Regions from separate parts of the Ruegeria sp. D7 genome, predicted to be linked through region 1. Evidence: riboswitches for the same ligand, from Rfam matches in the RefSeq annotation. Region 1 holds a riboswitch; each other region holds the start of a gene.

Region 1 (7,273 bases):
CCGTCGGGGACCGCAAGATCTCAGCCCATTCAAAAAACCAGTACCGCGTGAAATGGCGCCTTTGGTGTCATCGCTGAATTCGCTGATGGGACGCCTGGACCAGTCTCTCAGCCAATCCGAGGACTTTATCGCCGAGGCCGCCCATAGGGTCCGCACCCCGCTGGCAACGGTCAGGTCTTATGCCGAGGCGACGCTGCAACGGGTCGAGAGAGAAGACAACCGCGAGGCGTTACGATCAATGATGCGCGCCATCGACGAAAGCTCTCGGGCTGCGGGGCAACTACTGGATCACGCCATGATCACATTCCGCGCCGACCATCTGGAGCGCGAGGATATCGATCTGGTGACTCTGATCCGTGAGCTTGTCCAGCGCTTGACGCCCATCGCTGAAATGAAAGACCTTTCGCTTGCTTTGAGCGGCGAACCGCAGGTCATGTATTCGGGCGACCCCATCCTCATCCAAAATGCGGTGCGGAACATGGTAGACAATGCGCTTAAATATGCGCCAGCGGACAGTACCGTAGTCATCGATGTCGCAGGGTCACCCACAGCCCGGATCACGGTCAGTGACCAGGGGCCAGGCTTTCCGCCAGATGAAATCGAAACGCTCACAAGACGTTTCGAACGTGGTCAGAACGCGGCGGGAACCATCGGATCGGGCCTCGGGCTAACCATTGCCCAGGACGTCGCGGTCGCCCATGGCGGCACGCTGGTACTGTCAAACAAAGCGGAGGGCGGCGCATGCGTTATCTTGTCACTCTGATCCTGTGCCTGTTCGCCAGCGGCGCAGGGGCTCAGGATTGGGAAGACCGACAAATATTCAACGAAAGTGCCGACGGCCCCCGACTGCGGGTCATTTCCAGCACCGATACCGCCCTGTTTGCGCCGCTGATCGAGGATTTCGTCGCCCAGAATCCAGCGATATCGGTCGAATATCTGGTGACCGGCACGGCCGATATCGACCGACGCGTCCGAGCCACGCCAGAAGCGTTCGACGTTGTCGTTTCCAGCGCGATGGACCTGCAACTGAAGCTCGCGAATGACGGATATGCGCTGGCGCTTAACGATCTTCCGCACCCCCCTTGGGCGCAATGGCATCAAAGCCTGTTCGCCTTCACTTCGGAACCCGCAACCATCGTTGTCAACCGCACCGCGTTCGAAGGACAACCAATGCCGCAAACGCGGCAGGAACTGATCGAAGCGCTGCGCGCCCGCCCGGATGATTTTCGGGGCAAAGTCGGCACTTATGACGTGCGCCAGTCGGGATTGGGCTATTTGTTCGCCACGCAGGACGCCCGCGCCTCGGAAACCTATTGGCGCTTGATGGAGGTTTTGGGCGGCCTGGACGTGCGGCTGTATTGTTGTTCGGGCGACATGATTAACGACCTGGCGGATGGTACGATCGCGGTGGCCTACAACGTGCTTGGCAGTTATGCGGCGGTACGAACAGAAGGAAAGGATGCCCTTCAGATCATTCTGCCTTCGGATTTTCAGACGACGATGATGCGAACCGCCATGGTAACTGGCAAAAGCCGCTTGCCGGAGGAAGCGGAGACCTTTGTCCGGCACCTGACCACGCTGAATCCGGAATCAATGGCAGCACTGCCACTTCTGGACACGCAGGACTCCACGACCGAAAGCGCAGCGATAGCGCTGGACCCTGCGCTGTTGACGTTCCTCGATACGCTGAAGCGCAGAAAGTTCCTGTCTGCCTGGGAAAGTGCCGCTATTCAAAAATGATCGGACTTAGACAACAACCCTATCCGTCATCGCTGAACTTGTTGCTTAACACTGTTGACGCTGGAAGACATCAGCCAGCCCAGATTACGTCGCACGAATCTATAATCAGAAAATGATCTCGGCTCAAAGTTTCTCGACGGCCACTTGCGCCCCCATGATGGCCTTGAGCCGCAGCCCCGCAGAATGTGCCCCGAGGAATTCGTGGAACGCACGCATCACGTCATCTTTCCACCAACCGCGCCTGTGATAATCGTCAAGCATGATTACGCCGCCTTCGATCATCTTGGGCAGCAAAGCACTCAGATCCGTTTTTACGCCCTCGTAGGAATGGTCGCCGTCCAGATAGGCGAACCCGATGCTTTGATCTTCAAACAAACGCAGCGCTGGTCGCGAATAGTCGCGAATGATCGAAATTTGCCCCTTGGCAATCTCGGTGCTGTATTTGCCAGTCACTGCCTCGTAAATTCGATCCATATCCTTTTGCGTGCGCGCTCCGGCAAGCGAAGCACCGCCATCCGGGTCTTGCTGTACTTGCCAGGGATCGATGAGGCACAATTTCGAGGGCTGCAGCTCTTCCAGCAGAATCCGCGAAAACTCGCCCTTCCAAACGCCAATTTCAACGCTCAGCCGTCCATGCGGCATGGTCTTGAGCACTTCGCGCCGCAGGGAATCCTTCCGCTCGCGCTGCTCAGCTTGCTTCTTGCGGCGATCCTCAGCAGATACAGCTTCACCCATAGACGTCTTCTCCGGTAGAGGAATTTTGCAACGCTTCAACCAGATCAACCCAGTCCGGTCTGGCTCTCAATTCTTCGGCTTTCGACCTGTGCCACTCACATGCTTGGTGATGGAGGTCTGCCAATTGCGGATCTGCCATCATCTCAGATTTGATGTCGTGCATAGCCGGCATGTGTTCCAGAATTGAGCGATCCTCAACATCATTGTGGTTCATCATGAGCCAGTATTTGAGCCCTTGATCCTGCCCCACATGATTGGTGCGCCCACGGTCGCGCTTGACCAAAAAGCTATCAGTGCTGCGCACAGCATAATGATGAATGCGCGCAAATTCATGGCTGAAACCACGCCATGCTTTCCATTTCACTTGGTCTGCTGGGTACAGGTTCCCGCCCGAATCCCGCCACAACACGCCTTCGTATGGCGCGTCAGGGTTCGGTGCATCTTCTGGATTGATCCTGGGACGGTGGGCGCGAAAACGGCTGAATTTTCCGTTGTTGCGGAACAGCGTTTTGAACCCTTTGGTCCGGTGATGCGGATAGCCGTCTTCCGTGGCGGCCTGAAAGAAAGTCTCAGGTACGGGTCGATCAACGAAATCGTTCTGACCCGCGTTTCCGAACATGCGCCAGCAGATCGAGATCGCGTCCGCCACGCCGCTGGCCTCAACGAGGCTTCTTATATCACTATTGGGCAAACGGATATTGATATACTCGTCCACATCCAAACTGAGAATCCAATCCGATGACAGATAGCTTGGATGATTCCGCGCAAGCGAAAATGCACGAACCTGCGGCGCGGCGCGCGGACCCAGCCTGTTTCGTTCGTGGTGAGCCCAGCCAAGCGCTTGCAACCGTTTGCCCATGGCATCGGTACCATCAGCGCAATCATTGGTATAAATCAGAATGTCATCAAAGCCGATTGCGTGGTTGTAGGCCACCCAATCGATCATGAAAGGCCCTTCGTTTTTCATCGTTGTTACGATGAGAAAGGTCTCATTGGTCATAAGTTGTTCTCTTGCCTGTGCCGGTGTCGGATTCCTGTTGACCTATTTAGAATAGCCCCAGAATTTTGTCCAACCAGGTCGCCAGACAGCCGCAACGCTTGCCGATTATTTGATCTACCGATTCTGCGGGATCACCTCGTAACCCGGTTCTTCTGGCTCGTCGTCCAGCATCTCGGTTGGGAACCCTGGCGCCTGGATCTCCAGTCCGGTCGCGTCCTCTAGCCGCCTGATGATGTTCGGGGACAGTTCACGCTCACCATATCGCGCGATACCATCTTCGAAAATCTTGATCATCAATGGGTTTATCTCAAGGGGAACTCCGGCACGGTCGGCGACCTCCTGAAACAGACCGATATCTTTTTTCACCAGGTCCATGGTGAAGGAAATATCGCGCGAGCCGTTCAGGATGACCTGACTTTCGGTCTCGTGCACGAAGGATGTGCCTGACGATATCTTGATCGCTTCATAGGTGGTTCCAAGGTCCATACCGGCGGCCTTGGCTGTCACCAAAGCCTCGGCGCAGGTGATCAGGTTGGCGGTAGCCAGATAATTGGTCAACACCTTCAGAACAGAGGCCGAGCCCAGATCGCCCGTGTGCAAAATGCGCCGCCCCATGGTGGTCAGGAATGGCAGGATACGTTCAAAAGTCTCACGATCACAGCCTGCGAAGATCGAGATATTACCCGTCGCTGCCCGGTGACATCCGCCGGAAACCGGGCAATCCACTGCAGCCCCACCTCGTTCAATGACCATTGCGCCAAGGCGTTTGACTTCGGCTTCATCGGTGGTCGACATTTCCATCCAGATTTTGCCAGGGCCGACCTCTGGCAACATTTCCTGCATCACCGCATCCGAGGCCGCAGGAGAAGGCAAACAGGTTATAACAGCATCGCAATTGCGCATCAGTTGCGCCGGGCTTTTGGCGGCTTTGGCACCCTTGGCGACGAATTCGGTCACCAGATCCGGGTTCAGGTCATGAACCGTCAGATCGATACCGTTTCGTAGCAGCGATCCAGATAGCTTGCCCCCTACATTCCCCAGCCCGATAAACCCTACTTTCATGCGCGGTATCCTCCTGTTCGCATCTTGCTGCCATGCCAGCACGTCGTTGCAGAAGTATCATGCCGCCCAGCGACCCCGACAGGTCGCTTTTTATCCGCTTTTTCACGGATCGGCGCGACTCGCTTGACAAGCAACCCTGCCCTGCCGCATGTCCCTTTCGTTGGTGTCTGCGAGAGCAGATGAAAAGGGAATGCGTCAGCGGTTTTTGCCGTCAAACGCAGCCGCCCCCGCGACCGTGACCGGAGAGGGTGCCCAAAGCCACTGGCAGTATGGCCGGGAAGGCGGGACATCCGACAGAGGCCTCCTCTGACATCCGCAAGCCGGGAGACCTGCCAACGCCCGAAGATGAAACCGGACGGGGTGTTCCGGTGTGGGGCTGTGATCGGCCCGCATGAAACCCCGTCCCCCACGAAGAGGATTTGGGGGGATGAGAGACATGACCGAGACCGCACCGGTCGAACTGCTGGTTTGCACTACCTGCCGTCGCGGGCTGCCTGTCGAGGATGACGCCCAGCGCCCCGGCACGTTGCTGCACAAGGCGCTTGAACAGGCGGGCCTGCCCGAAGGCATTACCTTGAAAGCTGTGGAATGCCTGTCGAATTGCGATGAAGGCTGCTCGATCGTGCTACGCGGAGGACCGGATCGCTGGACTTTCGTGTATGAACATCTGAACGAGATCGACCATGTCGAAACCATCGTCGAAGGCGCAGCCAAATACCTCGCCACCGAGGACGGTTTGGTCAAATGGCGCGAACGTCCTGAACATTTCCGCAAAAACTGTGCGGCCCGCATTCCCCCGATTGGAGCCCTGAAATGAGCAATCTTGAGAAACTCCCCGTCACTGTGATCACCGGCTTTTTGGGCTCGGGCAAAACCACTTTGGTGCAACACCTGATGCAGAACCCGCAGGGCAAGCGTCTGGCGGTGGTCGTCAACGAATTCGGCGATGTCGGCGTCGATGGCGATATCCTGAAGTCCTGCGCCATTCCTGATTGCCCCGCAGAAAACATCATGGAACTGGCCAATGGTTGCATCTGCTGCACCGTGGCCGATGATTTCATCCCGACCATTGAAGCCCTGATGGCACTAGAGCCGCGCCCCGATCACATCCTGATCGAAACCTCCGGTCTTGCCCTGCCAAAACCCCTGCTGAAGGCGTTCGACTGGCCCGATATCCGCTCGAAAATCACCGTCGATGGCGTGATTGCTCTGGCCGATGCCGAGGCTGTGGCCGCTGGTCGGTTTGCACCGAATGTCGAGGCGGTGGATGCGCAACGCATGGCAGATGACTCGATTGATCATGAAACTCCCTTGTCCGAGGTGTTCGAGGATCAGATTTCCTGCGCCGACATCATTCTGCTGACCAAGCCCGATCTGGCTGGCCCGGAAGGCGTTGCGAAAGCGAAAGAGATCATCGCCGCCGAAGCGCCCCGCCCCCTGCCCGTAGTCGAAGTGGCTGAGGGTGCCGTGGACGTCCGCGTCGTGCTGGGTCTAGAAGCCGCGGCCGAGGATGACATGGACGCGCGTCCCAGCCATCACGACGGCCATCACGATCACGAGCATGACGATTTCGAAAGCATCATCGTTGAACTGCCCGAGCAAACCGATCCGATTGATCTGGTCGCCAAGATTGAACGATTGGCCAACGAGTTGAATATCCTGCGCGTCAAAGGCTATGCCGCCGTTCAGGGCAAGCCCATGCGCCTACTGGTTCAGGCCGTCGGTGCGCGCGTGCGTCACCAATATGACCGCCCGTGGGAGCCCGGCGAAGACCGTCGCTCGCGCCTTGTGGTCATTGCCGAGCATGACGATATCAAAGAGGCCGAGATCCGGGATATCCTCGTGGGTGTAACCGAGGCTGCCGAGTAAGACCTATGCACGTCGTCTTCCGCGAAAGCCATGGGCTCGAAGAAACCGAGACCCCGACCGATCTGGGCCAAAGCCCGGCTGATCTGGTGGTGCTGTCCTTTTCCGACAGTGACCTTGGCGCTTTCGCGGCGGGATGGCATCGTGGAGGTGGGCCTGAAGGACGCATGCCAACGATGCGGCTGGCCAATCTGACGGCGCTGAAGCATCCCCTCTCAGTCGACACCTATGTCGAGCAGACACTGGAGGGCGCAAAGGGCATCCTGATCCGTCTGATCGGTGGAGTGCCCTATTGGGCCTACGGCTTGCAGCAGGTTCTGGCGCTGGCGCAGGCCAAAGGGATTGCACTGGCCGTACTGCCCGCAGACGGTCGCGAGGATACGCGGCTGGATGATTACTCTACCCTGCCTGTCTCGACCCTGCGGCGGCTGGCGCATCTGTGCGACACCGGCGGTGAGGTCGCGGCGCAGGCCGCTCTGGCGCAGATGGCACTGGCTGCGGGGTTGTATGCAGGTCCGGTCATGGGCGCCAAGACCATCCCCGAATGCGGTGCCTGGTGCCCAGATCACGGCGTGATCCCTGCAGAAAACGCTCTGCCCGGTGATGCGAAACGTATCATCGTAACCTTCTATCGTGCTTATCTGACCTCGGCGGACACAGCCCCAATCGCAGCGCTGATCCGCAGCTTGCGCGCGCGAGGTTTTGAGGCCGTCGGCCTGTTTGCCCCGTCGCTCAAAGCACCAAATGCCGCCGATTGGCTGCGCGAGACTATTGTAGCGCTGAAGCCTTCGGCGATCGTCAACGCCACCTCATTCTCAGGCAAGGGCGCATCAGGCACCTCACCTCTCGATGTGGCAGAGGTGCCGGTCT
Region 2 (7,273 bases), on a different contig from region 1:
CCATCAGGCTATCCAGCCATTTGGCGGCACCCGGCCCGCGCACTGTGAACTTGGTCATCGGCGACATTTCGATGAAGCCAGCCTCTTCACGGGTGGTGCGCACCTCTTCCTGAACACGCTCCATATGGTTGGTGCGGCGGAAACTGTGTTCGGGGATCGCCTCTTCGGGCGATTTGGCAAACCAGCGAGGAAATTCGTAGCCGTTAAAGCTGGTCCAAACCGCGCCCTGAGCAGTCAAAAGATCATATGACCCCATGGTCTTCATCGGGCGCGCATCCGGGAAATCCTCACCCGGAACATGCGCATCCATATGGGTGCCCCATGTCTCGCGCACCTTATCCATGGTCCAACGTTTTGAGGCGTAGTCCGAGAATCGACGCGGGTCGAGCTCCGACATATCCATGCCCGGATCGCCATCGACGATCCATTTGGCCAAACGGTTTCCAACGGTGCCGCCCCAGAGGATGCCACCAGGCATGCCTTCGGCCAGCCAAAGGTTCTCATGCCCCGGTGCGGGTCCGGCCAGAGGCAGCTCGTCCGGGGTCATCTGGAACGGGCCACGGGTGTTGGCCTTGATCCCAACCTCACCCAAGGTCGGCACACGTTCGATGGCGCGTTCCCATTGGGTTTCCACGGCATCAAAATCCTCGGGCAACAGATCGGCTCCGAACTCGGGCGGGACACGATCCTCGGCGAATAGTTTGAGGTCTTTGGTGAATTCATACGGCCCGAACTGGATCCCGCCCACATCTTCGCGCAGATAAGCGCCGTAATCCTCATCCCGCAGGATCGGGAATTCGGGCAAGCCTTGCGCCCGGCGCTCTTTCAGCAGCGGCACCGTCTCGGTCGTCCAATACTGGTGAACGATCGGGATACATGGCAGGTCCAGCCCCACGCGGCGCGCATTTTCGCGGGCGTAGTTGCCGGTGGCAAAGATCAGATGCTCGCAGGTGATCTCACCCTGATTGGTGGTCACTTTCCAGTGGCCATTGTCCAGCTTCTCATAAGCCTGCGCTTCGGTGTTCTGGTATACCTTGGCGCCGGCATCCCGCGCGAGCTTGGCCAATGCCATGGTAATGTCGGCGGGATTCACATAGCCGTCTTCCGTGTGCAGGATACCACCCCGAATATCCGGGCTTTGGTTCAGCAAGGGATGAACCTCAGCAATCTCCTCTGGCGTCAGCAGCTTACAAGGCACGCCGGCGGCTTCGGCGATCGAGATATAGGACTGGAACTCATCCCAGCGCTTTTCGGTATTAGCCACCCGCAGCTGTCCTACCTTACGCAGTCCGACCGAACTGCCCATCTTCTCTTCAACCTCGGTGTAGATGCGGATGGTTTCCATCGTCATCTTCGACACGTTGTGCGACCGCACAAAGGTCACTAGCAAACCAGCCGCATGCCACGTCGAACCCGAGGTCAGTGTGGTGCGCTCCAGCATAACGGCATCGGAACACCCATGTTCGGTTAACCCGTACAGAATTGACGCACCGACGCACCCACCTCCGACAACCACGACTTTTGCATGTGACTGCATACTGCAACTCCTTCAACTTGTGCACGACCAACCGGGGGTCGCATTGCATGAGGAAAGATCGATATGAACGCCAAGGGTCTTGAGGACCTTTGATACATCCATTGATCATGTCTCAAACGGTTGTGGCGAATTTTCACCGTGAACCGCTGGCGGGCAATTGCAAAAAGATTCACTTTGAATAAGATCAGCTAAGCCTGATCTTCGGATAGTGCTTATATAATATTGGATGTACAAACCATCACAGGTCAAATCACCTTGCTCAACAGGCCCTACGATCTTCCACCTGTAAGTTCGCTTGTCAGCTTTGAGGCTGCTGCGCGGCATGTAAGCTTCAAGACCGCTGCAGAAGAGCTGAACGTCACGCCGGCCGCAATCAGCCATCAGGTCAAAGCGCTGGAAAACGAGCTGCAATGCGCGCTGTTTCTGCGCCATCATCGCGGCGTGGAACTTACTGAAAGCGGTGCTTATCTTCTTGTTGCCCTTCAACGTGGTCTGGAAGGCATCAGCGAAGCACTTGGGCAGTTGCGGCGTCAATATGACAGAAAAGGTGTGACGATCCGCTCAACCACGGCTGTCAGTTCACTTTGGCTCACCCCGCGCCTTGCGCAATTCTGGAAGCAATACGGACATGTTTCCGTGACGCAGGTCGTGACCGACCTCGGCATCGACACGTCAAAATGCGACCTAAGTATCCATTACGGCGATTCCAGTCGCGAAACGGGCATGTTCAAGACACTATTTCACGACAAGATCATGGCGCTTTGTAGCCCAAGGTTTGCGCAACAGAATCCCATCAAACGTGTTGAAGATATTGCCAGGGTCCCCCTAATTCATCTCGACGCTCCGGATACCGGCTGGACCGACTGGCGTGCCTGGACGCAGAAACTCGGCTATGAAGGCCCGCTGAATTCCGCGCATCGGGTCAACAATTACACGATCGCGCTTCAGGCCGCTCAGGACGATATGGGCGCAGTGCTGGGATGGGAGGGACTGACCTCGGAGCTGACCGCATCCGGAAAACTGGTCAGACTGTTGCCGCAAACCATCTCATCGCAACTGGATTTCTACGTGAAACTGCACAACACCTCATCCGACCGCGCCAAGCTTGTGTTCAAGTGGCTCGGCCAAGCGGCTGACGGAAAGGTTTAAACTCGGCTCAGACCTGATCAGGACGAAATATCTTGGGAGCGAAGATCGAGGGCCTTACCGTTGATTTCTCGCTGTCCTGAATAAAAGCAAGAACACAAACACCGATCCGATTGAAGTTGTGACGATCCCCACCGGCAATTCCTGCGGAGCCAGCAGAAGCCTGCTGAGAATGTCAGAGCCGGTCAACAAGGCAGCACCAACCATAGCGGCGGTAGGTAGAAGGTTTTTGTGCAGGGGACCTGCGATCCCGCGTGCAATATGCGGCACCATCAGACCGACAAAACCAATCACTCCGGCTACGGAAACAAACACGGCCGTTGCCAAAGCTGCGGTGAAAAACATGCTGAACCGCAGACCCCGAACCGGCACACCCAGAGTTGCGGCAGTCAAATCCCCGGTCAGCAGCGCATCCAACCAGCGGCTGCGATAAAGCGAATAGCTCAGGATCAGCAGCAGACCGATGCACACCAGCGGGAACGTCTCCCAACGGGCCAGGCCCAGCCCCCCCAGCATCCAGAAGATGACAGAATGGGCGGCGCGGCTATCACCGGCGAAGATCAGATAGTTGGTGATGGCCGAAAACAAAAATGACACAGCCAGACCCGCAAGGATCAGCTTTTCCGGTGCGCTGGTGCGAAGCCCATGAACCAGCGCCAGCACGATGCCCGACGCCACAAGACCGCCGCAAAAGGCAGCCAGAGGCAGAGTCCAGAAACCCAGAATATCTCCGGTCACGGTAATTACAAACACCGCCCCCGCTGCCGCGCCCGAGGACAGGCCGAACAGAAATGGATCGGCAAGGTCATTACGTGTGGTCGTTTGCAGCACCACGCCAACGATGCCCAGCCCGGCACCGATCACGGCTGCCAACAACGCGCGGGGCAATCGCAGGTCGAATACGATCCTATGCAGCGGCGACATCTCTCCGTCCTGCAACCCGGTACCGCGCAAGATCGCGGTGAAGGTCTCGGACAAAGGTATCGAGGTTGTGCCGTAGATTGTGGAAATCAGCAAAAGGGCGGCCAAAACGACCGCCCCCAGCAACAACGTCAGGCCCAATCGGCCCATATCAGCTCTGACCCGGATGCATCGCGCGCGCCATCTTCGAGATCGCTTCGATATTTGCCGGTCCGGGCGTCAGCTCTTCGTAGCGCAATCCGATCCAGCGTTCGTTCTTGACGGCATCAGTCTGCGACATGACGGGATGTTCCTGCAGGAACTTGAAGGTGTCCTCGGCGCCATTGCCGGTCTGATAATCCAACAAAACCAGGAATTCCGGGTTCGATGCGGCAACGGCCTCCCACGAAGTGCGGCCCCAGCTCGTGTCCATGTCATGAGTGACGTTTTCACCACCAGCGGCTGTGATCATCGCATCGGGAATCGCGAATTTACCGGCGGTAAACGGAGCATCTGCAGGACCATCCAGAAGAAAGACGCGGGGCTTGGGCAGTTCAGCAGTCTTGGCATCGATCGCTGCCAGCTGCTCTTTCCAGCCCGAGACCAGAGCCTCGGCCTTGTCTTCGACTTGCATCACCTTGCCCAAGCGCAACACATCGCCAAACAGAAGATCCATGCTGGCTTCGGGGCGATCCTTGTCCAGATGGACACAGCTTTCCGTTAGAACCAAGGTCTTGATTCCGAACGGTTCCAATGTATCTGGGGTCACATCACCACCCGGCTTCATGCCATAGTACCAACCTGCAAAGAACAGGTCGGGTTCAACCGCCACCAGGTTTTCGACGGTCGGATATTTCGGCGCAAGCTCGGGGATGTCGCCGCGCAGAGCATCAAAATCAGGGCTGGTCTTGTACCAGCCGGTGATGCCGGTCAGGCCGACGATCTTGTCCTGCAGACCCAATGCAAAGGCCATATCGGTCATGTTCATGTCATGCACAACCAGGCGCTCGGGCGCGGTATCAAAAACCAGTGGTTCGCCGCAGTTGTCTACGGTGACTTCTTGCGCAGCAGCACCGCTTGCCATGGCGGTGGCAAACGCCACGGGCCAGATGTATTTCATCTCAGTGTGTTCCTTCGACTAAGTTGAGACTGTGGTTCTTCGAATATCAAGCGCCGGGATCACGCGGCCTTCGTGGAGAAAGCAGAGGAAATCAACGCCAAAAGTTTCGCGGACTCTTTCGGGTGTCAGCACCTTGTCCACCGACCCAAACTCGATCATACGGGTCGATTTCATCAGCGCCACGTGTGTGGCGAATTCGGGGATCATGACCAGATCGTGTACAATCATGACCACGGTGATCCCAAGCTCGGCGACCAAAGACAGCATCCGCCCTTTTGCATCAGGATCCAGATGGTTGGTCGGTTCGTCCAGAAACAGCAACGAAGGGTTCTGCGCCAAAGCACGCGCGATATGGGCACGCTGACGTTCGCCTCCGGACAGTTGGGCCATGCGCTTGTCCGCGAGATTGGCGAGACCGGTCAGGTCTAAAATCCGGTCCAGCTCTTGCGCGTGGCCTTCGGTAGAGCGGTCCGCACGGATGGGTATTTGCCCCAGCGCAACATAATCGCGTAACGCCAAGCGTCCATCGGGCAGTTCCTGCTGACCTACCACTGCGATCATGCGCGCACGCTTTTTGGCGGAGAGCTGTTTCAGACTGCGTCCTTTGATCCGAACATCGCCAAGTGCCAGCGGCTCAGCGCCGCACAACAGATTGAGAAGCGTCGTTTTCCCCGCCCCGTTCGGGCCGGCGATGGCTAGAATGGAACCCTCGTCCAACTCGAACGAGACGCCCTGCAACAGGACATCTCCGTTAAGGGCATAATACTCAAGGTTTTCGGCAATCAGAAAGGGTCGCAACGTCATTGCGATGCCCCCTGTTCGATCCGCGGCATGCGCGAGAGGGTTTTATTGAACAACGCCTGCGGGCGATCAGTGGCATTTGTCCAGCCATCCGGGCTTTCACGATATTGCGCTGCAAACTCAGCCAGCGCCTGCACCTCATCCGCGGTCTGAATGCCACCAAAAAGGTATTGCGCCTTTCCTACGGCCTGGAACCCAACCGTTCTGGGACTATCGCAGCCTGCCATGCAAGACGACGCGCGGATCGCAAAACTGCGATGTAATTTCCCGGTCAACGCATCGCAAATTTCATCAAGGGGCAGCCCTTCAGTGCAGCTTTCGCAGACTAGAATGAAATGATCAGGCGTATCTGGCATGGTCCACTCCACTTGTTTCCAAGCGCATGCGGAAGCTGCCGACAATGTAAACACGCGATTGACGCGCCATCAAAGCCTCCTTCCAGGACGCCCCGCCCCGGGTTGGTTAAACATCTGATGGCAGGTCTCCTGACTTGCGGGTCCGCGCTCGGCCAACCTTCCCGACCCTGTGGACCAGTGGCTGTTTGGCCTTGCTCACCGCTTACAGTTGCGGGGGCAGTTACGGAATTGGCACCTTTTGGCAAACCTCACCGTATTCCCTTTTCATCCCGCGGCAACACCACCGGGAACCATCAATCGATTGAGTGCCCGAGAACACCGGACACGTCAATGATAAAGTCGAAGGCACCCAACTCTGGTCGAGGATCGAGCGCGGGCAACCACGTGTCCGTAGCACCAACCGAATGGGTTGGGCTGCGCGCCGAATTTGTCTGGCCACGGCTGTCCATAGTTGGTGTGTTTGGAAATTAGACAATCTGAGGTAAGCTGAACAAATTTAGAGGTTTAGCTTTGTCAGCGCCTTACCCCTGTTTGATCATTGCCTGGGTTTATCCAAGGAGACGGTTCTTTGACGCATGTTTCGCAAAACGCATTGCCGCCGGATATTGTTGATGATGTCATTGACCACAATCTCGAGGCCGTTGCACGGTGGAAAGGCCATCGCTTAAGGGCTCAGCATGGGCGCAGTCACGGGTGCGTGGCTGCAACATTCACTGTCAGAAACGATCTACCAGAACAGTTCCGTCACGGCCTGTTTGAACAGCCCGCTGCCTATTCAGCCGCACTTCGCTTTTCCAACGGCGCGCATCTGGATGACCGGAAATCGGATGCCCACGGGATGGCGATCAAGCTTTTTGACGTGCCAGGCCCCAAGCTGATCGACGCCGAGGCACTTGCGCATCTGGGGACCACACAACTCAGCGACGAGTTCGATTTCGTATTGGTCGATCAGGATGTGTTTCCCAGCTACGTCCCCGATGAATATGAGCGATTGGGCAGGCTTGTCGCCACATTACAAGCGGTCCAGCACGCGATCAAAGGGCGACGAAAATGGAGCCTTAGGTTGATCACCAAAGGGCTGCGCGCAGGATTTCGCGCCTTCCTCACTCGTGAAGGCAAGCGTCAGTTTCGCGTCGCGAGTGATTTTGCCTCGAACTATATGCACTCGCCTTTTGAGGTCCATTTCTGGTCGACAACACCGTATCGGCTGGGCCCCGATCTAACGGTCAGATACTTGGCCCGCAGCGCGAAACCAAAAATTCCGGCACATCCGGTAGACGACCCAGATGGGATCGGGCAGTGTTTGCGGCAAGACGTGGCCGATGGAGATAATCACTTCGAGCTGTGTGTGATTGAGCCCCCGCGCCCGGCCGACGAATTCGATGTGCTCGACAATCGCATCCGGTGGGCATG
Region 3 (7,273 bases), on a different contig from region 1:
CATGATGCGGCGCAGCTCGGCAAAGACACACCCCTCGGGCAGATCAGGGTGCTGCTGTTCGCTGCGGTCGACAAAATCTCCGACACCGGATAAATCCAGCCCTTCAGCCGCCCAGCCCGAGATGTCCATGGCAAAAAGCGGCGATCCATCCTCGGATTTTCCAAGGAAAATCGGTTGCTCGATCACACCGCCCGCTCCCTGTTCGAGAATCTTGTGCGTCATCGGAAGCCGGACGAGCCGGTCCAGTGCCTCACCCTCAACCAACAGTTTGCCGCGCCACAGCAACACACATGTTGCCAAAGGGTCACGATAAACCTGTGCCAGTTTGTCCGCGTCGCCGCGCAGCAAACCCGCCCGATCCAGTGCCGAGCCGCCAAATGTCACCTGTTCTGCGCGTTTCATGCCTGCCGTTCCTGACTGCCGCGCAAAGGGCTGCCACGTCTTACCTGATCGTGCAACGGGTATCGACCAAACATTTTTCGACCCTGCCGCGGAATGACCGCAGCATCGCCCCGGAAATTGCATTAAATCGACCTCATGGTGGAAACGTTGACACACTGACAGCTAGAAGTTGAAGATATTGAAATCAAAGCATTTAATGCGACAACGAAGAGATGCGGATGATAGCGCACGGATTCGAATCCTTGCAACATCCGATCTACACATGCACCTGACGTCATATGATTACTATTCGGATCGCCCCGAACCTGTGATTGGTTTGACCCGTACCGCCAGCCTGATTCACGAGGCGCGCAGACAGGCTGAACGCGACGACGCCCTTGTGCTGTTGTTTGACAATGGTGATAGCCTGCAGGGAACGCCATTTGGCAAATGGGCAGCTGAAAACGTGCCAGACGCCCATCCCCTGCCACGCGCGTTCAACACGTTGAACTATGACGCGATCGGATTGGGTAATCACGATTTCGGATTTGGGCTGGAACTCGTCAATCGCATCGCTCGCCAAACCGCCTGCCCAATGATTTGCAGCAATATGCAAACCACTCAGACCGAACAAGGTTGGGATGCACACACGATTCTGCATCGGGTTGTCAGACTAAATGGACAGGACACCGCAATCCGCATCGGGGTTCTTTCTGTTTTGCCCTCTCAAACCGCACAGTGGGAAGCACATCTGCTAACGGACCGGGTCGTGGTAACAGACATTCTGGCCGCTGCGCGGCGCGCTGCTGAAGATCTCAGCGTGCAAGGTTGCGACCTGATTGTCGCCCTTGCGCATACCGGACTGGGATCGGCAATGGCCGAGCCGGATATGGAAAACGCGATCATCCCGCTGGCCGAGATGCCGCTGATTGATGCCGTCGTCGCAGGCCACACCCATCTGACACTGCCCGGAAAGGCGCATGATGGTTATCCATTCGTCGACAGTACGCGGGGGCTTGTCCATGGAACGCCGGTTGTCATGCAGGGTTGGGCCGGGTCTCATCTTGGGATCATTGATCTGACACTGCAAAAAGATACCACCGGCGATTGGCGCATTACAGGCAGCCATGTCGAAGCACGGGCAATCGCTCAATCGGGTACAGAAATACCCGAATGCCAAAGGATCACAGAGCTGTTTGCGACCGGCCACGCTGCGACGCGCAAAAGGGTGACCAGGCCAGTGGGCACAATCCCACACACGCTGCACAGCTACTTCTCATATTGCGTACCGGATCGCGGTCTGGCCTTGGTTGCGGCGGCTCAGGCCGCTGCCCTACGCCCGCATTTGGTCGATACCGACTGGGCAGATTTGCCTATCATATCGTCAGCCGCCCCGGCAAAGTTCGGCGGGCGCGCAGGAAGCAAGTACTACACGGATATCCCCTCAGGCGAGATTTCAGTTCGACATATCGCCGATCTCAGTGTCTTTCCTAATGAATTGCGCGCGATGCTGGCCTCAGGTTCTCAGATTCGGGACTGGCTTGAGATGTCAGCCGGGCTGTTCCATCAACTTGGATCAGACGCCCCGATCGATCTTGCCGATCCTCAGCGCACGGGCTTCAATTTCGATGTCCTGCATGGCGTCACCTACCAGATCGATCTTTCGCAACCGGCGCGGTTCGATACGCTCGGTCGAGTGATTGATCCGGCATTTTCCCGCATACGCAACCTGGAATTCGATGGGCAGCCGATTGCGCCTAACCAGAGTTTCCTTGTCGCCACCAATAACTACCGCGCCAATGGCGGCGGTCATTTTCCAATTGCGCGACAAGCCCGTATGATTGACCTGCCTCAGATCAGCATACAGGATATTCTATGCAAATACGTCGCCGGGACACTGCCCGCCGACCCACTTGCGCATGCACCGCGCTCTTTTTCTTTTGTACCAAACCAAAGGCAGGGCGCGATCCTGACAACGGGGCCGCGCGCGCTACACCATGTTGCAGAACTTGCTGAGTATCATCCACGCATTCTGCCCGACGATGCGGATGGTTTCATGCGTATTCATCTGACCTTCTGACGGGTTGCCATTTTCAGGGGATGCACCTATATCGGCTTTGAGAGGTTGGCGCGGGCGAGCGCCTCGCCAACCTGGTCAGGTCCGGAAGGAAGCAGCCACAACGAGCCCCGCTTGGGTCGATGTCCAACCTCTCACTTAGAACCTATCAGCCGCAGGAGGGCGTTTATGATTGTAACAAAAACCCTTCGGGCAGACCGGTTCTGATCCTTTCCGATCAACTGATTGCCTGAACACGTCGCCGGCGGATGCGCGATTGCCATTCGACGGGATTGCTGTTTCTGATCACAGGCAGACCAATGTTACTTTCCTTTTCGGACCTCGGATGGTCCTCTCATTTCGCGGCTCAGCATACGGCTGATCCGTCACTTCTTCCGTATCGCATCTCGGCCGTACACCGGGATCGACTGATCGGGCTGAGCCCTGAAGGTGAATCGCCTTTGTTATCTCTGGATCAATCAACCGGCGCATATGCCGTTGGGGATTGGGTTATGGCGGATGAAAACAAACGCATACGCCGCGTGCTGGACCGGCGCAGCCTGCTGCAGCGCCGGGCCGCAGGTACAGGGGCAGCGGCGCAGCTGATCGCTGCAAATGTTGATGTGCTGTTCATCGTCAGTTCCTGCAACGCCGATTTCAATCTGCCACGATTGGAGCGGTATCTTGCGCTGGCGCATCAGGCAGGCTGCTATCCGGTGGTCGTTCTGACCAAGTCGGACATGTGCGATGATCCGAGCCTTTATGTAGATCAGGCCCAATCGCTCGCCCCGTTTCTGACGATACTTGCGGTCAACGCGCTGGATCACGGCGATCTCGAACAAGTTCTGTCGTGGTGTCCGAAAGGACAAACCAGCGCCTTGCTTGGATCATCCGGCGTTGGGAAAACGACGCTCGCCAACGGGATGACGGGGCAGGATCAGGCCACCGCAGGTATCCGTGAAGATGATGCGCGCGGCAGGCACACAACAACTGCACGCGCCTTGCATCGCATGCGCAATGGCGGCTGGCTGATCGATACGCCCGGCATGCGCGCGTTGCGTCTGCTGGATGCGCAGGAGGGGTTGGATGAGGTATTTTCGGACATCTCAGACCTCAGCCTGGATTGCCGCTTCTCGGATTGTCAGCACGAGACCGAGCCCGAATGTGCGGTGCAGGCGGCAATCGACGCTGGTACGCTTGATCCCGCGCGGCTGGACCGCTGGCGCAAGCTGCGGCGCGAAGACCAACACAATTCCGCTTCGGTGGCGCAGGCCCGCGCCCGCGACAAGGCGTTCGGCAAGATGGTGCGCAGCGTGATGCACGAGAAAAAATCCCGTAAAGGGCTATAACGAAGCTGGGCACCGACCTACCGGTGCCCAGCGCTATCAGGCGATCAGTCTAGGCCAGACTGCCGCATTCCGTCTTGCGAATGCACCTATATGGCCGATCTTGGACACTCCGAATTCGCTTGGTGCAAGCAGATGGCGCCCGGCTTTGGGTCCATAGAGATCGGCAAGACGCCAGACAGCATCCGGCGGCACCATTTCATCATCTGCGAAGGTAAACAGATCGACACGTTTGCCCAAGTCTTTCCAGCGGGCGGCGGGCAGTGTCGTGCCGATCTCTGGCACATAGCTTTTGGGGGCGGTGCACCATTTGCGCCATTGCCAATAGACTTGGGCAGGCAGGTCCGATCCAAACCCGACCAACCGCCCGGGCAGGTAGCCAAGCGCCTTGACCACCAGCGGCGCGTGACCATACCAGAACAACGCCGCCAAAGCGCGATAAGGCCAAGGGTGATCCGCCAGCGTTACCAGACCCGAACAGACACAGATCATCCTGTCGATCTGATCGATATCGGGTTGGATCGGGCCAAACATTCCGCCCAAGGAATGACCGATGCTCCATAGCTTGGCCTGCGGAAACCGTCGGCGCATCTCGGCCCGGGCGGATGGAATGTCGATCAACGCCCAATCGGCCATGGTGACATTTGACCGCTTTTGCGAACCCACCAAAGAGTGACCAAAATCCCGGTAATCGTAAGTCAGGCAGGCCATGCCCTGTTCTTCGGCGAGCCATCGGGCGAAGTACTGATAGTAATCCCTCGGCACCCCAGTCGCACCGTTTATGACGACCACCTTTTCGGGGTCGGCAACCGGACGGTAAAGCCGCGCCGACAACATTGCCGGGCCGGACGGGATTTGAAAATCCTCGGTCACAACCGCCTGCTGCGTGTCCAACATGGTGCCCTCCAATACCGACTGAACTGATCAGTTCACCCGAAGCGCCTCAAGTCAAGGTTGACGTGACTGGACCATACGTCACTTGCCTGACGCAATCTTCTTGACTCGGGCACGGCGCAGCCGCTAGCCATGTCGCGATGGTTCTCGCGCCCAATCGGGCCGGGATGAAAAGGGAACACGGTGCGGTTCTGCCCGGATAAATCCGGAAAGAACCTAGTCCGAGACTGCCCCCGCAACTGTAAGCGGAGAGCAATGCCGAGATACCACTGGCCTTGAAGGCTGGGAAGGTCGGCAAAGCGATGACCCGCAAGTCAGGAGACCTGCCATCGGATGTAGAACCGAAACTCGGGCGGGGTGTCCGGGACGGGTTTGATCGTGCTCCGCAACGACCAACCTGTGCCACGCCCGCGCCTTGCGCGCGGAGGGCGCATTGATGATCTGGAAGACCAAAACACACGAATTCACGGCGACCGTGTGCCAACGTACTGGCGCACCCTGCCCCGCATTGGCGCAGATGGCGCGGGCTCTGACGCAGGCCATGTCGTCTGCACAGCCGATCACAAAACCTGAGTTCGAAATTGAAGGCAGCATAGACCTGTCGCACTGCCCAGAGGGGTGTACCGCCCGCTTTCGCGCCCAATGTGATCAGATCCGCGTATTCTGCGGCGCCGATCCTGAAACTGCGATCGACCGGCTTGATGACTACGCTGACATGATGTTCGGGACCGAGTTCAGCAGCCTGCCCTCTGACCTGCTGAGGAACCATCCGTGCGCCATGCTTGAGGCTTCGCTTCTGGTACCACATACCGGTGGCGAAATCTCGCCACATGTTGGTGTCTAGGCCGTCAAACGGCTTGAACACGGGCCGGTTCAACGGCCCAAAGCATCTGGGCATTTGTCTCGACTGCGCAAGGACGCACCGTACGCAATCGCTTCAATGCCGCCTCAGGCCGTTCACCGCATTCAACCATCAGACGCAGAACCACCATCCCGGATCGGCCACAGCCACCACGGCAATGCACTAGCACACGGCCACCACCTGACAACGCCTGACGGGCAGTCGCGCCAACGCGGGGCCAGCGCTCCACAATCTCCTTGGGTGGCGTGCCAAAATCATCGATCGGCAAATGCACCCATCTGCTGGCACGCCCCTGAATATCAGCGCCAAAATTCCGCGCACCATCCTGAATCATCTCAACCTCAGTCGTCATCGAGATCACAAGCCCGGGCTTCCAGTCTGCGATAAGATCAAGGTCTTCTGCATACGTTCCTCCACGCCCAGGCATCGAGGACAAGGCCAAGGTGCCTCCGCCGACCTGCAACGCATAAACCACCAGTTGCGACATAATCTCCCCCCAAACAAACTTCACCCAACAACATACTGGTCCAATAAATAGAATAGAGTGGATTTTAGCCGCATACCCACGCATTCCAAAATGAAAATCGTCCCGGCTGGCTGTGGACGCGGGCGGCGGGGGCCTCTACGCTGCGGCGTAACGCGAATCCGACAGAGCAGACATGACCGAGACGCCCAGCCCCGCCTACCAGGTTCTTGCCCGCAAATACCGCCCCGAAACCTTTGCCGATCTAGTCGGTCAGGACGCCATGGTGCGCACTCTGAAAAACGCCTTCGAGGCGGACCGGATCGCGCAGGCCTTCATCATGACCGGCATCCGCGGTACCGGCAAGACGACGACCGCTCGGATCATAGCCAAGGGTATGAACTGCATCGGTCCCGATGGCAGCGGCGGCCCTACCACCGAACCCTGCGGTCAATGTGAACACTGCGTAGCCATCATGGAGGGCCGCCATGTCGATGTGATGGAGATGGACGCCGCCAGCCGCACCGGTGTCAATGACATCCGCGAGATCATCGACAGCGTCCGCTATCGCGCTGCGTCCGCGCGCTACAAGATCTATATCATCGACGAGGTTCACATGCTGTCGACCAGCGCTTTCAACGCGCTGCTCAAGACGCTGGAAGAACCCCCCGAACACGTGAAGTTCATCTTTGCCACCACCGAGATTCGCAAGGTCCCGGTGACCGTCTTGTCCCGTTGCCAGCGCTTTGATCTACGCCGGATCGAGCCGGAGGATATGATCGGACTGCTTCGCAAAATTGCAGGTGCCGAAGGGGCACAGATTGCCGAGGATGCGTTATCGTTGATCACCCGGGCCGCCGAGGGATCGGCGCGCGATGCGACCTCACTGCTGGATCAGGCGATCTCGCACGGGGCCGGTGAAACCAGCGCGGATCAGGTGCGCGCGATGCTGGGGCTGGCCGATCGGGGCCGGGTGCTGGATCTGATGGATATGATCCTGCGCGGCGATGCTGCAGGCGCGTTGACCGAGCTGAGCGGGCAATATGCCGAAGGGGCTGATCCACTCGCCGTCTTACGCGATCTGGCTGAAATCACGCATTGGGTTTCGGTGGTCAAGATCACCCCGGATGCCGCCGAAGATCCCACCGTTTCCCCCGACGAACGCGCCCGAGGTCAACAAATGGCCGAGGCTCTGCCCATGCGAGTCCTTACACGCATGTGGCAAATGCTGCTGAAAGCGCTCGAGGAAGTTTCCGCCGCACCCAACGCAA
Region 4 (7,273 bases), on a different contig from region 1:
CCGTAAGACCTATTCCCTTTTCGCCAAACACCTGTTTTACGTTTTGAACATCGGAGCTCACCAATCACCCGAGTTTCTGTACATGATTGACTGAGGGTCGCGGCCAAATGACACAAAAAATCGCTCTTTGGTCTATCCCGATATCCATTGCGGTACTGGCCCTGAAACTGTTGGCTTGGTGGCTGACAGGTTCGGTGGCTTTGTTGTCAGACGCAATGGAATCAACCGTGAATGTTGTCGCGGCTTTGTTGGCGTATTTCGCAGTTCGGGTTGCCAATAAGCCCCCTGACCAAAACCACCCCTTTGGTCATAAAAAAGCGGAGTATCTTTCAGCCGTGGTTGAGGGCGCGCTGATTGTGTTGGCGGCGTTCTTGATCATCAGAGAAGCTGTACTGGTGCTCCCGAACCCGCATCTTGAGGATGCGCCGCTGCTTGGAATTGCCGTCAATATCGTTGCAACGGGTGTGAACGGTGCATGGGCCTTCCTCTTGCTTAGGACAGGTAGGCGCGAGGGATCGCCCGCCTTGGAAGCGAGCTCCCGCCACATTTTTACGGATGTTATGACTTCTGTTGGTGTCGTCGCAGGACTGATACTAGCGCTTGTCACCGGCTGGTTGATCCTTGACCCGATCCTGGCAATTCTTGTTGCGCTGAACATCTTGTGGGAGGGCTGGAAAGTTATTCGGGCATCCGTCGATGGCCTGATGGATGTGAGCCTGTCGGAACATGACTTGCAGACTGTTTCTAATGCAATCGAAGCAAATCTCGGCGCAGCCTTAGAGTATCATGACCTCAAAGGGCGCAGATCCGCGAATGTTATCTTTGTAGAGTTTCACCTTGTTGTGGATGGCACGATGCCAGTCAGCGCAGCGCACGATATATGCAACGACATAGAGGAAGAACTAGAGTGTCTGTACCCGGGTTCCGTCTTTGTCATCCACCTCGAACCTGATGACGAGCTGAAAGGCGACGGGGTTGATCCCCACTAAACTGCTCATTTGGTTCTGCAAAGAATCTATTGGTTTGACTGATCTGATTAAGACGTTCGGCTTGAAATTCGTCAGACCTAAGCCCGATGTGGGAAAGTCGGGCCGGTAGTAGCCTGTCTCCAATGTCACGAAGCGTGTCGATCAAAATTGGAGGCGAAAATGAAAATTCAAAGAAAGCTGGGTCAACTTCTAAGTACCGCGCGTTGGCTTCGTTGATTGCCGCGACGCCTTATGTGCCAACCTTTGATGACGATGGCCGCCTACATTTTGAACCGTCATATGCCATTGCCAAAAGCGGCAAAGGGAAAGACGGGGATGATCGTGACGATGACCGGGATGATGATCGTGACGATGACAGGGATGATGATCGCGACGACGATCGGGATGATAACTCGGGGTCGGGTAAGTGCGTTACGCCGACGGAACCAAGGAAGAGATCGAAAACGGGCGGTATGAGAGAAAGAATGCTCAGAACCGAACTGTTGAGGAGCGCGCCGCGACCGGCGCTGACGTTTCAAGGCTTCGGTCCTTGGCGAATGGTAGCAACGGGTCACGGTTCAGCATTTGGTCTCTCGTCGAATCAACTCTAAAAGACTTGTAATTGCTAATGTGACTATAGCTTCAAGGGGCTAATTCCAGTTCGCTACGACGCTGCCCAGGGTTACGCGCCGATTTCTTCGTGATCAGTAAGACATTCGGAATGATCGCGTAGAACTTCGAGAACACGACAATCCGAGGTGTTGCCGCCACAGCTTTCATGCACCATGCGCTCCAGCTCGTTCCGTAACGCTTCCAGCCGTGCCATTCTTTGCTCAATCTGTTTGAGTTGTCGGCGCGCAATACTGTCAGCTTCATGACATGGGCGATCTGGATCGTCGGACAAATCAAGCAGTTCGCGTATTGCCTCAAGCGAAAACCCCAGTTGGCGGGCGTGACGGATAAAAGCCAGACGATCCAGTTCGGTATGGCCATAACGCCGCTGGCCACCTTCGGTGCGCCCCGGTTCCGGCATAAGTCCGATCTGCTCGTAGTAGCGGATCGTCTGAACCTTGGTTCCGGTCTTTTTTCCAAGCGTTCCGATCGTCAGCATCTGGGTCTCCTTACAAAGTTACAGCTTATGTAGGTTCGAGTTGGCGCCGCACAATAGCACCTTCCGGCCGGTGGGCCTGTGACACCCAGCCGCTACCGCATGCGTGGTGACCATGTTTGTTTTCGTGGCCATGGTCGTGGCTATGGGTATCGGATGACATGATTGGACCTCAAGAATCTCTATGGTCCTTTGTAAATAGTTCCTACAGTAACTAGAGCTTCAATACCTTTAATATTTTTTCATCCGGGTTCTTTGCCTGCGATTTTGTTAGTTCAATTCGTCTTGCGGGCCGGCCGTGTGGATGCAATCTAATTGCAGATGACGCAAAAAATTTGGAACAGATCAATGCAGAAACGCATCGCAATTACCATCACGTTAGTCTCGATTACGGCTGGTTGCTCAGCCCAGTTCACCGGGGCCAAAAGCAAAGCACTTGAACCAGGCAACGTGCCAGATTCGGTCGTAGCGCTGGCAGGGCCGGCGCAGGATTTGACCACAGCGCGCCTCCTGCCCGAAGACAATTGCTTTTGGTATGAGCACAGCGGACCCGTCGAGACGACATTGGTACCATTGCGCGCGACGAATGGCGCTCCGATCTGCATTGCGCGCGACGCCTGATCGAAATGAGGGCAGCGACGTCCATGTACGCTGCCCAATATTCATGAGCGGGCTGTGACGCTATCTTCGGCAGAGTATAGGAAAGCGGTCGAGCCGGTTTTCACATTTGGGTAGAGGTCATTGATATGAGCCATGATCATTCGCACACATCCAGAACTTGCGCGACCGCCGATGCTTCTTGGCTCAGGCGTGCCGTGAATTCTGAGATATGTGTCTCGGTCTCCAACGTATAGATAAAGGGCACGAGAGCCGAGAGCATTATTCGGCCCGGGCTCCATGCCATTCCGGAATTCCGCGTATTCGGGGTTGCGCTCGATCATTGAAGCGGTTGGTGTCCAGTGTGGCCATTCGACCTTTCGGCGGATAACATAGGTGCCGGGCTCGTAAAGGTTCCCGCGCGCGATCGCTACGCCATAGCGCATTGCGGTCCCGCCTTCTTCGATATGGTAGAGATAGCGCGCGACGGCATCCACATGGATGTCACCTGGAACCAAACCATCATTTGCCGCGACGCGTCTTGGTAAAAAACGGTCATGAACACCCCACGGATTTGAGGTCATTGGATCGTAACCAATTGGCGTGACCTGACTGTCCCAATAGGTCTTCTGCGATGCGGTTGGCCAGGTTTTGGCGATCAATGGACTGGCCGCAGACGCCGAGAACAGCGCTGTGGTGGATTGAATGAAATGGCGCCTTGTAAGCATAGGTCTCGTCCTGGTTCACAAGTTTAACGTATTTGGATCGCACTATCGCGAATTAATTCGAATCTTAAAGCCTCTAGCAGCTAGAGCTTCAAGAGGTTTCAGGTAACGCTTGGATTACCCAGTTGATCACGTGACCGGTTGCGTGAATCCTGCTTCGGTCGAGTTTACATTGGAATAGGTCGCAAAGACAATTGACACAGGCGAAGCCGCCATTGTAGCGGTGATTTGTTTTCGGTTCCTGATGGCGGAAGCCAAAAGGATTAAAAGGGAATACGGTTCGGTGTTTTCAATGGCGCCAATTCCGTAACTGCCCCCGCAACTGTGAGCGGAGAGCGATGCCAAGACACCACTGGTTCGTAATGGAACCGGGAAGGTTGGCGGAGCGAGCACCCGCGAGTCAGGAGACCTGCCGTAAAGCGCCGGGCTATGCCCAGACTGAACCTGTCGGCCTTACGGTCGATTCAACCTGACAAGCCGCCGGGTGAGGCGGTAGGGAGAAAGAACATGCATATCGAACCGGGCATCGTGAATGGTGCCAAAATCGCGCTTTCCTATGTTACCGCCGCAGGTGCGGCTACTTACGCAGCGAAAGAAACGTTTTCCACATTGCGAGCGAATGGACCTGCATCTTTTGTTATGCGCTCGGTGCTCGCCACCGTTGGGGTTTTCCTTTTCTTCGAAGTCCTGCCGCATTTCCCGGTTGGTGTCTCTGAAGTCCACTTCATCCTAGGGTCGACGCTGTTTCTGCTTCTCGGTGCTGCACCCGCGGCTTTTGGATTGGCAGCTGGTCTCCTGATTCAGGGTGTGTTTTTTGCCCCGTTCGATCTTCCGCAGTACTTCATCAACCTGACCACTCTGCTGGTGCCGCTATTTGCGCTACAAGCACTGGCCAGCCGCATCATCGCACCCGGCACAGCATATGTTGACCTCAAATATGGCCAAGCTCTTGCCCTAAGTGCGACGTATCAGGGAGGAGTAGTCGCATGGGTTGGGTTCTGGGCCTTCTACGGCCAGGGTTTCGGCGCAGAAACCATGGCGTCGGTTCTGTCCTTTGGCGGTGCTTATATGCTGGTAATTGTCATTGAGCCGATTGCTGATCTGGCAGTGCTTGCGGCAGCCAAGGCGATGCGCGGTTTGAACAGTACAGGTCTGGTGACTCCGCGTTTGTACAACGCTGCGAAAGCTTGACCAAAGTTTGAAGCGGTGTCCTAAACTTGGGTTGCCGCGAAACAACCAGTAGCCGCAGGACCAAAATTTTATTGTGGCGCGTCTCGAGGGCGCGCCACATTGTTTTTAGCCGCTAGAAACCTGTACCCAACGATCAGGGTGATTTGGGTCCTGTATTCGTAGGAAAAGATACCTCGTTTCCTTCCACGATTTGATCCTGTTGGTGACATTGTCCAGAATCAAATCGCCTTCACTCGAGCGATAAACCAAAACTGCATGGCCACTGCGATTGGTGTCTAAGACAGTTGCAATAAGTAGCTTCGTAGGATCCAAGCCGTTCTGCATTAGTTCAAACTTCTTTTGCAAAGCGAAATCTTCGCAATCCCCTGACCCCTGCATTGGTAGCGTCCAGTATTCCTTTGTCCCGTATTGGTTTTGATCCGAAACGGCGCGGATCCTCCGATTGACGCGCAAGTTAATCGCTTTAACGATCTGTTTCTCCTGCGCTTCTGGCAGACCAGAAGTACGAGTATTCGCGCACGCCCACGAATAATCTTTGCAGAGTGATTTGGCGCCCGATGGCGCCTGAACCTCTCTATCTAGTTTGATCCAGGGAAGCTCAGAAGCTTGCAATGAAGCGGCGGAGACAAGGTAGCTGCATATGATACAGGCCAACGATAGATAAACTGGTAACCGTTCCGAAAGTTTTTTCTGAGCGGAAGTAGGTTTTGTCATATCTGCTTTCCCCATACTCGTTTCTCCTGGGTATCCGAAGCTACCGAGCCAAGAGAACTCTATTTCAATCTTTTATGTTCATCGACGCATTACAACAGCTTATTCAATTTAAAATGCAGAGCAGCAAAGTTCGCGAGCGCGCAGTTATTAGTCGTGATTGTGTGCGTGAGCTTAATTGAGATTCTTGCAGCAGCATAGAAGAAAGCCGGCTAGTAGTTCTGGGTTAGAAACGCTTGAGGTTTGGGACGGATTTGGATGACGCGTCAAGCCGAACATCTTTGTGCAATGACATGGGTATCAACCGTTCGCCGGGGCGCACCCTAACAGTGTATCTGCGATTATATGTTTCATGCGGCCAGATGTAACTGGCAATTGCAGATTTCCCCTTACCAAGGTGTGCAGGTTTTGATTGGAAATTCTAAAACAATGACTTCGTCGCTACACTCAGTCCTCTGTTAACGCGCACAGCGACGGGAGCGATGAGTTGGGCAGGCTCAGTGGCCTACGAGCCATATTGCGTCAGGTTTCTATTATGCGTGTAAGTTTCGTACGATCGACTTTGGAGGCATGACGCTTGTCCATAGGAATGTGCTTAATCGAAATCACATTTGGAACGTCAAAACCAAGCGCAGATTTAGTCCAATCGTCGATGTGATCCGCGGAACCTTGGACGCAAAGTGTGGGGCCTGCTTTGGTATTGACGAGCGCGCATCGATCTACACCTGGCCATCGCTGTGCCGCGACTTCGATAGCAAAGGGGAAGAGCGTACCTGAAAAGACTTCAATTTCGGACCCGACGCGCCCCCATAACCATAAACGCCCGTCATCATCCAGCGCGCCAGCGTCACCGGTCCGGTGCCAAATGACGTCACCTTCCTTGATTTTGTTGTTCTTTGAGTGGGTCGGGTTCAAATACCCGTCATTCACATGTGCGCCGGCGACCTGAATTTCATTGTCGCGGATGCGGAGCGTGATTTCGGGCACCGGGTATCCCACAAGAAGACCCCTTCCAACAGCCATGTCGCGGTGATCCTTCACCGTGATATCCGCGGCGTCAAGATGGGCAATCGGTTCAGCCTCGGTCGACCCATAGACGCACACAACTGACAGGCTGTGCCGGGTTCTCAACGCCTCGACAAGACTCGGAAACACCGGACCGCCGCCGGTAAACACCGTGTGCAACGGACCGGTATCGTCGGATTGAACCAGTTTTTCACATAGCGATGGTGGGATGAGGGCCCGGGTGATCTGTTGCGTTTGGAGCCAGCTTTCCAACTGCACAGTCGACAGGCGGTCCGGCTTGCTGAACCTCCAGTTGGGTAGAACACTTGTGCGCCCGGCCGCCAGATTGATCAGGGTGAACACCGGAAAGGCCACCAGATCGCGCTCGGCCTTGCGGCTGTCGAGGAGGGGTGCGATGGCATCGTACTGCGCCATCAAAAACGCGTGCGAGCGCGGAATGGCTTTGGGCTGGCCAGTTGTACCAGAGGTAAAGGAAATAAGGGCGATATCGTCCGGTTGTACCTTTTGCGCCACCGGGTTGCTACGGCTTTTACCAGGCGTCAGCAGGGGCAGGGCCCAGAGATCCGGAACCAGAAACTTCAGCAAAGAATACGCACCCGCTGCACAGAACGCTTTTGGCTTCGTTGTTCGGGCGGCGTGGCGCAGACCGGCCAGCCCTAAGGCTGGCTCTGGTAAGACAACGGTTGCGCCAAGGGTCCAAAGCGCAGCCAGACTCGCATATAGGTCCGCGTTGACAGGCATGGCCAACAACACGCGATCACCTGACTGGATACCCTTGTCCTGCCACCGACCTGCCAAGTGCTGAACGCGCGTGTGCAGGGTTTGAAAGGTGATCTCGCGGCCCTTGCCGTCCACTATGGCTGTCCGGTCAGGAACCCGTTTAACCGCCGCGGCGAATTGGGACAGCAGGTCAGCCATTCAGCTTCCGTCCAAGCAAAGTATAGCGC

Evidence for each region. Region 1 has a riboswitch for cobalamin ahead of ACRZ9U_RS04750 (DUF1636 family protein). Riboswitches for the same ligand answer to the same signal wherever they lie in the genome.
Region 2: linked by a shared signal. The riboswitch ahead of ACRZ9U_RS17135 (DUF1636 family protein) and the one ahead of ACRZ9U_RS04750 (DUF1636 family protein) in region 1 are both predicted to bind cobalamin.
Region 3: linked by a shared signal. The riboswitch ahead of ACRZ9U_RS07020 (hypothetical protein) and the one ahead of ACRZ9U_RS04750 (DUF1636 family protein) in region 1 are both predicted to bind cobalamin.
Region 4: linked by a shared signal. The riboswitch ahead of ACRZ9U_RS05980 (energy-coupling factor ABC transporter permease) and the one ahead of ACRZ9U_RS04750 (DUF1636 family protein) in region 1 are both predicted to bind cobalamin.

Annotation. Positions count from the first base shown of each region.
Region 1 covers NZ_JBQFPG010000002.1:376,151-383,423, reverse strand. Annotated here, with positions in the region: gene ACRZ9U_RS04775 (sensor histidine kinase) at 1-763, shown strand, start outside; gene ACRZ9U_RS04770 (ABC transporter substrate-binding protein) at 742-1,740, shown strand; gene ACRZ9U_RS04765 (class I SAM-dependent methyltransferase) at 1,864-2,475, opposite strand; gene ACRZ9U_RS04760 (glycosyltransferase family 2 protein) at 2,468-3,475, opposite strand; gene ACRZ9U_RS04755 (NAD(P)-dependent oxidoreductase) at 3,590-4,576, opposite strand; cobalamin riboswitch at 4,682-4,888, shown strand; gene ACRZ9U_RS04750 (DUF1636 family protein) at 4,974-5,354, shown strand; gene cobW (cobalamin biosynthesis protein CobW) at 5,351-6,406, shown strand; gene cobN (cobaltochelatase subunit CobN) at 6,412-7,273, shown strand, end outside.
Region 2 covers NZ_JBQFPG010000014.1:41,539-48,811, reverse strand. Annotated here, with positions in the region: gene ACRZ9U_RS17160 (GcvT family protein) at 1-1,537, opposite strand, end outside; gene ACRZ9U_RS17155 (LysR substrate-binding domain-containing protein) at 1,793-2,686, shown strand; gene ACRZ9U_RS17150 (iron ABC transporter permease) at 2,741-3,754, opposite strand; gene ACRZ9U_RS17145 (ABC transporter substrate-binding protein) at 3,756-4,703, opposite strand; gene ACRZ9U_RS17140 (ABC transporter ATP-binding protein) at 4,722-5,507, opposite strand; gene ACRZ9U_RS17135 (DUF1636 family protein) at 5,504-5,860, opposite strand; cobalamin riboswitch at 5,963-6,170, opposite strand; gene ACRZ9U_RS17130 (catalase family protein) at 6,429-7,273, shown strand, end outside.
Region 3 covers NZ_JBQFPG010000003.1:391,631-398,903, forward strand. Annotated here, with positions in the region: gene nudC (NAD(+) diphosphatase) at 1-402, opposite strand, end outside; gene ACRZ9U_RS07000 (bifunctional 2',3'-cyclic-nucleotide 2'-phosphodiesterase/3'-nucleotidase) at 599-2,461, shown strand; RNA gene ffs (signal recognition particle sRNA small type) at 2,500-2,598, shown strand; gene rsgA (ribosome small subunit-dependent GTPase A) at 2,758-3,786, shown strand; gene ACRZ9U_RS07015 (alpha/beta hydrolase family protein) at 3,823-4,680, opposite strand; cobalamin riboswitch at 4,802-5,022, shown strand; gene ACRZ9U_RS07020 (hypothetical protein) at 5,114-5,521, shown strand; gene ACRZ9U_RS07025 (phosphatase domain-containing protein) at 5,526-6,026, opposite strand; gene ACRZ9U_RS07030 (DNA polymerase III subunit gamma/tau) at 6,199-7,273, shown strand, end outside.
Region 4 covers NZ_JBQFPG010000003.1:197,684-204,956, reverse strand. Annotated here, with positions in the region: gene ACRZ9U_RS06005 (cation diffusion facilitator family transporter) at 108-989, shown strand; gene ACRZ9U_RS06000 (hypothetical protein) at 1,124-1,579, shown strand; gene ACRZ9U_RS05995 (MerR family transcriptional regulator) at 1,651-2,079, opposite strand; gene ACRZ9U_RS05990 (hypothetical protein) at 2,398-2,697, shown strand; gene ACRZ9U_RS05985 (L,D-transpeptidase) at 2,739-3,401, opposite strand; cobalamin riboswitch at 3,617-3,829, shown strand; gene ACRZ9U_RS05980 (energy-coupling factor ABC transporter permease) at 3,906-4,589, shown strand; gene ACRZ9U_RS05975 (transglutaminase-like cysteine peptidase) at 4,695-5,318, opposite strand; gene ACRZ9U_RS05970 (AMP-binding protein) at 5,823-7,244, opposite strand; gene ACRZ9U_RS05965 (hypothetical protein) at 7,237-7,273, opposite strand, start outside.